DNA from 2 places in the Shinella sp. 838 genome. Region 1 is predicted to be linked to the other one. Evidence: riboswitches for the same ligand, from Rfam matches in the RefSeq annotation. Region 1 holds a riboswitch; the other holds the start of a gene.
What was found. A riboswitch is a leader RNA that binds a small molecule or an ion and turns the genes downstream of it on or off. The one in region 1 is predicted to bind FMN.
Positions count from the first base shown of each region.

Region 2: it holds a riboswitch for FMN, as region 1 does, so the genes downstream of both, ribB (3,4-dihydroxy-2-butanone-4-phosphate synthase) here and P9A16_RS04460 (6,7-dimethyl-8-ribityllumazine synthase) in region 1, are expected to answer to the same signal.

Region 1 covers NZ_JARSBQ010000001.1:940,068-944,032, forward strand. The annotation lists gene P9A16_RS04450 (ABC transporter ATP-binding protein) at 1-481, opposite strand, end outside; gene P9A16_RS04455 (helix-turn-helix transcriptional regulator) at 677-1,489, shown strand; gene P9A16_RS04460 (6,7-dimethyl-8-ribityllumazine synthase) at 1,824-2,300, opposite strand; FMN riboswitch at 2,392-2,541, opposite strand; gene P9A16_RS04465 (ABC transporter ATP-binding protein) at 2,666-3,727, opposite strand; gene P9A16_RS04470 (ABC transporter permease) at 3,737-3,965, opposite strand, start outside.
Region 2 covers NZ_JARSBQ010000010.1:38,854-42,818, forward strand. The annotation lists gene purU (formyltetrahydrofolate deformylase) at 1-150, shown strand, start outside; gene P9A16_RS24600 (D-serine ammonia-lyase) at 290-1,621, shown strand; gene ribB (3,4-dihydroxy-2-butanone-4-phosphate synthase) at 1,683-2,318, opposite strand; FMN riboswitch at 2,409-2,555, opposite strand; gene P9A16_RS24610 (SDR family oxidoreductase) at 2,623-3,411, opposite strand; gene P9A16_RS24615 (sugar ABC transporter ATP-binding protein) at 3,426-3,965, opposite strand, start outside.

The sequences.
Region 1 (3,965 bases):
CGGAGGGCTTGTTGACGAGCGCGCGGGCGAGCGCCACGCGCTGCTGCTGGCCGCCGGACATTTCATGGATGCGGCGCCTGGCAAAGCCGGTAAGGCGTACCATCTCCAGCGCCTCGCCGACACGGCGGGCGATCTCTGCCGCCGGTAGCCTCGGGCGCAGCTGTTTCAGCCCGTAGGCGACGTTCTTCTCCACGTCGAAATGCGGGAAGAGGGCATATTGCTGGAAAACCATGTTGACCGGGCGGCGATAGGCCGGAACGCCGTTGGCAATGCTGCCGGCGATCAGCACCTCGCCCTCGCTCGGCTGTTCGAAGCCGCCGATCATCCTGAGGCACGTGGTCTTGCCGCAGCCGGACGGGCCGAGAAGCGCGACGAAGGCGCCCTTCGGCACGGAGAGATTGATGTCGGAGACCGCGGTCACTGCGCCATAGCGCTTGGTCACCGAACGGAACTCGATGTCGTTCGTTGGGGCGGATGTCACGTCTGTTCCCTGCGGTTGTTGGTCTCTTGGCGATCTCTGTCGCCTTGGCCACCGTCGGGAGGAATGCTAGTCAGCGGCCGATGGGTGGTATATACCCCGAGAGAGGTATTTTATCCGTAAATCGGCTGTGGAAGGAGTATATCCAGCGACAGCCCATTTCGGTTGCCGCGGGAGGATCGGGGGAGCGGCGGCGTCATGCGGGTGGATTTCACGGCACTTTTTCACACGCTTGCGGACTGGACCGGTGCGCCGGAAAACGCCGACCGGCAGACCAGCGACCGGCAGACCGGCGAGACCCTGCTTGCGATGATGCGGGCCCTGGTGCGTTTCGACGACATCGTCATCTTCGCCTATCACGAGAAGGCGCGGCCGATCGATCTCTTCAGCACCTTCGATGCGGATGACCACCACGTCTTCGTAACGCTCTACCAGGCCGGACCCTACCTGCTCGATCCGTTCTACCGCACGACGCGGGCCGGTCGCGCCGGCATCTTCCGCATGCGGGAGCTGGCGCCGGACCGGTTCTTCTCGAGCGAGTATTTCCGCACCTATTATTCGCAGACGCGGCTTGCCGAAGAGCTCGGCTTCTTCGTTCCGGTGGAAAGCGGCGTGACCGTTGTGGTCTCGCTGATGCGGCGGGAGAAGACCGGTGTCTTTCCGGCGCAGGAATTTGCGCTGCTCAGCGATACCGAACCCTTCGTCGCCGCCCTCGTGCGGCGCGCCTGGAGCGGCCTTGGCGAGCGCTTTGCGGAAACGGGGCAGGGACGGGGCCGCCGGAGCGAACCCGTGAGCGCGGCCGACCGGGTGTGGCGCAAGCTGAACCTGACGGATCGCGAGGCCTCGATCATCGAACTCGTCCTGCAGGGGCACTCGTCGGAATCGATCGGCCTGAAGCTCGATATCTCCACCGGCACGGTGAAAGTCCATCGCCGCAACGTCTACCGCAAACTCGGCATCTCCTCGCAGATCCAGCTGCTGTCGATCTATCTGAAGAACCTTCAGGGGTAGACGGGGCGGCAGGCATGTCGACTGGAAAGAGCAGAGGCGGTTCTCCTCCCTCCGTCGTCCTCGGGCTTGACCTGGGGATCCATGCCGCGGGTGGGGCGTGGATTGCAGTTCGAACCCGACCATGACGAAGAGGTTAGGGAGAAGGGCGCAGGCGTGCGAAGGAAAACATAGCGACTGGCGTGACCGTGGCGCTTTCAGGGGGGCGACGGGCATGCAGGGCGTGATGGGGGTAGCCCACGCAAAAGGCCCGGCATGGCTGCCGGGCCCCGTCTAGTCTTTTCAACGGTTTGCGGGCCCGTCCTGACAGATCGATTCCGCGCCTTCAAACTTTGATTCAGGCGACCGTCGCCAGCGCCACCTGCGCCCGGGCATCGATGATCTGCCGGGCCGCGTTGGCGGCTTCCTTGCCCTTGATGACGAAATGGTCGCGGAAGAAGGCGATGTGGGCGTCCGATTCCTGGAAATTGTGCGGCGTCAGCACGGCCGAGAGCACCGGCACGTTGGTGTCGAGCCCGACGCGCACGATCGCGTCCACCACGGTGCCGGCGACGAAATCGTGGCGGTAGATGCCGCCATCGACGACGAGGGCGACGCCGAGAATGGCGGAGTAACGGCCCGTGCGGGCGAGAAGCTGGGCATGCAGCGGGATTTCGAGGGCGCCGGGCACGTCGATGATATCGACCTCTTCGGCGCGGCCGCCGAGCGCGGTCCATTCGGCGACGAAGGAATCGACCGCCTGATCGACGATGCCGGCGTGCCAGCGGGCACGGATGACGGCGATGCGGGCGGAGGGGGTGGCATTCACATTCATGTCTAGGCCTTTCAAGGGTTGAGCCATTTTGCAACGGTCCCCTTGGGCGAACACGCAGGACGCGGCCCACCAGTGACGGCGGGTTTCTCCTGCTTGCTCTCTTCCATCCGGACTGTGACCGTCGGCTCCGGCATCGCACCGGATCTGCTGACCCTTCCGTTTTGCGGAAGGCGCTTGCGGGCTCCGGGTTTTGACGCCCGATACCGCCGGTGGGGAGTTTCGCCCCGCCCTGAGAACGGGTGAAGACTAACCGGCGAGCGCCCGCAGATCAAATCCGCGGGCGACGCAAAAGGCGCAAATCACGACAGATTTTTCCAAAGCGTGGCCGAAGCTTGGAAAAGTGCTTCACGGCCGCGCCGGACTGCTCAGTCGCGGATGACCAGGAGATCGCCGGCCGTGAAGCGCAGCGTGACCGTGTCGCCGACGGTCGGCGGCACAAGGCCCGGGCTGTTGAACATGTCGAAGGAGATGACGCTGCCGCCGACCTTCATGCGGGTGCGGATGACCGAGCCGAGGAAGTTCGAGGAGACGACCTCGCCCGTCAGCGCCGTGTCGCCCTTCGCATCGGGCGCGATGGAGCCGGCTTCCGGGCGCAGTGCCAGCGAGACGGTGTCGCCGGCCTTCGCATTGCCGAGCGGCTCGCGCAGCGTCACGCCCTGATCGCCGATCGAGACGCGGTTGGCGGTGGGGTCGACGACTTTCGCCTCGATGAGGTTCAGCGTGCCGACAAAACTGGCGACGAAGCGGGTTGCCGGCCGGTTGTAGATATCGGCCGGTTTGCCGATCTGGTCCGCCTTGCCGGCATTCATCACGACGATGCGGTCGGAGATCGACAGGGCTTCTTCCTGGTCATGGGTGACGAAGACCGTGGTGATGCCGAGCTGCTGCTGGATCTGCCGGATTTCCTCGCGCAGCGACACGCGGATTTTGGCGTCGAGGGCGGAGAGCGGTTCGTCGAGCAGGAGAACCTGGGGCTTGGGCGCCAGCGCGCGGGCGAGCGCCACACGCTGCTGCTGGCCGCCGGACATCTGGTAGGGGTAGCGGTCGGCGAGATGGTCGAGCTTGATCAGCCCGAGCATTTCCTTGACGCGGGCGTCGATCTCCGCCTTGGGCCGGCCGGCGACCTTGAGGCCGAAGGCGACGTTTTCCGCGACGTTCATGTTCGGGAAGAGGGCGTAGGCCTGGAACACCATGCCGATGTTGCGCTGGTTGGGACGCAGGTTCACCTGGCTCTTGCCATCGATGGTGATCGCCCCGCCCGACGGCGTCTCGAAGCCGGCGATCATGCGCAGCACGGTGGTCTTGCCGCAGCCCGACGGGCCGAGGAACGAGACGAACTCGCCCTTTTCGATCGACATGTTGAAATCCTTGACGACCTGAACGGGGCCGAAGGACTTCTGGAGGCTGGTAAGAGTGAGAAAGCTCATGGAAAATCCTTAAGTCGCGCTCTGCGCGCCCTTCTGGAAACGGGAAACAAGCTGGATCAGGCCGAGGCAGCCCCAGGTCAGCGCGAAGGACATCACCGCAAGCGCCGCCGGCTCGTAGGCGCGATTGGCGCCGAGAAGCTGCATGTACGGGCCGAAAGCCGGGCGGTTGAGCAGGGCGGCCATGGTGAACTCGCCGATGACGATGGCGAAGGTCAGGAACGCGCCCGACAGCACGGCG
Region 2 (3,965 bases), on a different contig from region 1:
GACTATGTCAGCCTCGGCCGCGACGTGGAGAGCCAGGTGCTCGCCCGCGCCATCCACGCCCATATCCACGGTCGCGTCTTCCTCAACGGCAACCGGACCATCGTCTTCCCGCCCTCGCCGGGCTCCTATGCCTCCGAGCGCATGGGATAGGGTCCACCACTGCGGCCCATGAAAGACATCGCCGCCGGCGCACGCCTTGCCAGGCCGTTGTCGCCGCGGCTATCGCAACGCCCCGAAGACCGGCAAGCCAATGGCGCGGCGCGCGCCTTCCCCGACGCAGGATCAAGACATGGCCATCCACCTCCCCGACAATCCCGCCCGTTCCGATGTGCTGGCGGGACGCCCGACGCTCTGGACGAACCCGCACTACACCGAAAACGCAATCGCGGATGCGACGCTTCCCGTGCAGCCATCGGATGTGGACGAGGCGCAGGAAAACTGGCGGCGGCTGGCGCCGCTACTGGAAACCTGCTTTCCCGACCTGAAGGCAACGCGGGGCGAAATCCGCTCCGATCTCGTGCCGCTGGAGGCCATGCGCAAGGCGCTGGACTATGACGACGCGCAATTCGGCACCCTTCTCGTCAAGGCGGACAGCGCCCTTCCCGTCGCCGGGTCGATCAAGGCGCGCGGCGGCGTCTACGAGGTCTTCCTGTTTGCCGAACTATTGGCCCGGCGCGAGGGTCTGCTGATGGCGGATGAAGACATCCGGCGCCTTGCCGCGCCGGACGCGAAAGCCTTCTTTTCCCGCTACACCATCGCCGTCGGCAGCACCGGCAATCTCGGGCTCAGCGTGGGCGTCGCGGCCCGCGCCCTCGGCTTCAGGGCGACGGTGCACATGTCCGCCGATGCCAAGGCCTGGAAGGTGGAACGGCTGACGCGGCTCGGCGTCGAGGTTGTCCGGCACGATGCCGACTATACGACCGCGGTGGAAAATGCCCGTATCGCCGCCGAGATTGACCCGACGATCTATTTCGTCGACGACGAGCAATCCCGGCACCTTTTCCTCGGCTACAGCGTCGCCGCGCTGGAACTCGCCGAACAGCTTCAGGCCCGCGGCATCGTCGTCGATGCCGACCATCCGCTGTTCCTCTACCTGCCCTGCGGCATCGGCGGCGCACCGGGCGGCGTCGCCTATGGTGCAAAGAAGGTCTTCGGGGACAATGTGCACTGCTTCTTCGTGGAGCCGGTTCAGTCGCCCTGTGCGCTGGTCCATCTCATGAGCGGTTCCGAAGATCTCGTCTCGGTCTACGACGTCGGCCTGACCAACAGAACGGAAGCGGACGGCATGGCCGTCGCCCGCATGTCGGCCTTCGTCGCCACCGTCATGCGCCGCATGCTGGCCGGCATCTTCACCGTCGACGACGCATCCCTCTTCCGCTGGCTCCTCAGCGCCCACCAAAACCAGAACCTGCGCCTCGAACCCTCCGCCGCCGCCGGCTTTGCCGGCCCGGATTTCATCGTGAAACATCCGGCGGGCAAGGACTTCTGCGCATATCAGCGGATCGGCGACCATCTAACCGGGGCCACCCACATCATCTGGACCACGGGCGGCGCCTTCGTGCCGGAGGAGCAGTTCCAGACCTTCCTGCACACCGCGAACGACACCGCCGCAACGGATTGACGGAACTGCCACGCCCATGCCGCCGAACTCACGCACAGCGGCATGGTCCTTGACCGGATCGTTATGCGGCGACGGCAGGCATGTTGCCGTCACGGGCGGCGACATGGGCGATGAGGTCCTCGATGCTGATCAACGGCAGCTGGTGGATGGCCGCGAAATCGATCAGTTCGGGCAGACGGGCCATCGTGCCATCATCGTTGGCGACCTCGCAGATCACGCCCGACGGGCTCCTGCCGGCAAGGCGCGCGAGATCGACCGCAGCTTCCGTGTGGCCCGGACGGCCGCGCACCCCACGCGGATGCGCGCGCAGGGGAAAGATGTGGCCCGGGCGGGCGAAGTCTTCCGGCCGGCTCGCGGGGTCCATGAGCGCCTTGACGGTTGCCGCGCGATCGGCGGCCGAAATTCCGGTCGTCGTGGCGGGAAGGTAATCGACGGAGACGGTGAAGGCCGTATGAAGATACTCCGTGTTCTGCGGAACCATCAGCGGGATGTCGAGCGCATCGAGCCGCTCGCCTTCCATCGCCACGCAGATCAGGCCGCGGGCGTGTTTCATCATGAAGGCGATCGCTTCCGGGGTCACCGCATCCGCGGCCACGATGATATCGCCTTCGTTTTCCCGGTTTTCGTCATCCACGACGACAATCATGCCGCCGCGCGCAAAGGCCGCGATTGCGTCTTCAATTTTCGAGAGTGCCATTTCATTGCCTTTCAAGGGTTGCCGATGCCGGCGTTTCAATCCCTTGGGCGAACAGGCCCGCGACCGCCCGGGTGAAGGACGGTTCCGCAGACATGTCCTCTTCCATCCGGACTGTGACCGTCGGCTCCGGCATCGCACCGGATCTGCTGACCTTCCGCGTCAACGGAAGCGCTCGCGGGCTCCCGGATCGCTCCGGATACCGCCGGTGGGGAGTTTCACCCCGCCCTGAGAACAGGCGTAAATAGGGAATTCTGGTGGAGGAATGCAAGGGCCGGCATCGCCGGCCGCGCAGAATTCCCGACGGCTACCAGCAGCAGAAGCCGCCGTCGACGAGGAGATCGACGCCGGTGACGAAGCTCGCGGCCTCCGAGAGGAGGAAGACGGCCGGGCCGACCATCTCGTCGACAGCTGCCATGCGCTGCATCGGCGTCTGTTCCTCGAAGAGTTTCGTCTGGTGCACCATTTCCGGCCGGGTGTTCATCGGCGTCGCGGTGTAGCCCGGGCTGATCGTGTTGACGCGGATGCCGCGGCCGACCCATTCCATCGCCATCGACTTGGTCATGTGGATGACGCCGGCCTTGGAGGCATTGTAGTGGCACTGGCTGAGGCCGCGGTTGACGATGACACCGGACATCGAGGCGATATTGACGATCGCGCCGCGGCCGGTCTTCAACATGGCACGGGCTTCGGCCTGGCAGGAGAGGAAAACGCCCTTCAGGTTGATGTCCATCATCGTCTGGAACTGGTCTTCCGCCATCTCCTCCGCCGGATTGGCGTTGGCGATGCCGGCCGCATTGACGGCGAGCGTCAGGGAGCCGAGTTCCGCTTCGGTGCGGGCGACCGCCTCGGCGAGCGCCGCGCCGCTGGTGACATCGGCGGCGATCTGGATGCTGCGGCGTCCGGCCCGGGCGATGAAGTCGGCCGTCCGGGCGAGGCCGTCGTCGGTGCGCCGGTCGAGCAGCGCGACATCGGCGCCGCACTGGGCGAGGCCGATGGCGATGCGCTGGCCGATGCCGCTGCCGGCGCCGGTCACGAAGGCGACATTGCTGGAGAGATCGAACAGTTTCGGCGCGTTGAGCGTGATGTCAGACATGAATGCTTCCTTGTTCAAATCGTTGCCAGTTCCATGACCGAGACGTCGTTCGCGTCCTCGCGGTTCAGGATGCCGGCCTGCTTGCCCTGGGCCATGACCATGATGCGGCTGGACACGCCGAGCACCTCTTCGAGGTCGGAACTGACCACGATGACGGCGACGCCCTCCCGCGCAAGGTCCATGATGAGATCGTAGATCGACGAGCGGGCGCCGACGTCGATGCCGCGCGTCGGTTCGTCCAGCACCACCACCTGCGGCTTGCGCGCCAGCCATTTGGCCAGCACCACCTTCTGCTGGTTGCCGCCGGAGAGTTCACCGGCATTCTGTCCGCCGCGGCCCTTCACGCCGAATTTCTTGATGTAATCCTCGGCGAATTCGCGAATGCGGCGGGTGGAGAGCCAGCCGCTGCGCGCGATCTCGCCGAGGTTGGCATAGCCGATATTTTCCGCGATCGAATGGTCGAGCACCACGCCCTGCAGCTTGCGATCCTCCGGCACGAGGACGATGCCGTTGCGGATCGCATCGATCGGCGAGCGCGGCGTCACCGGCTTGCC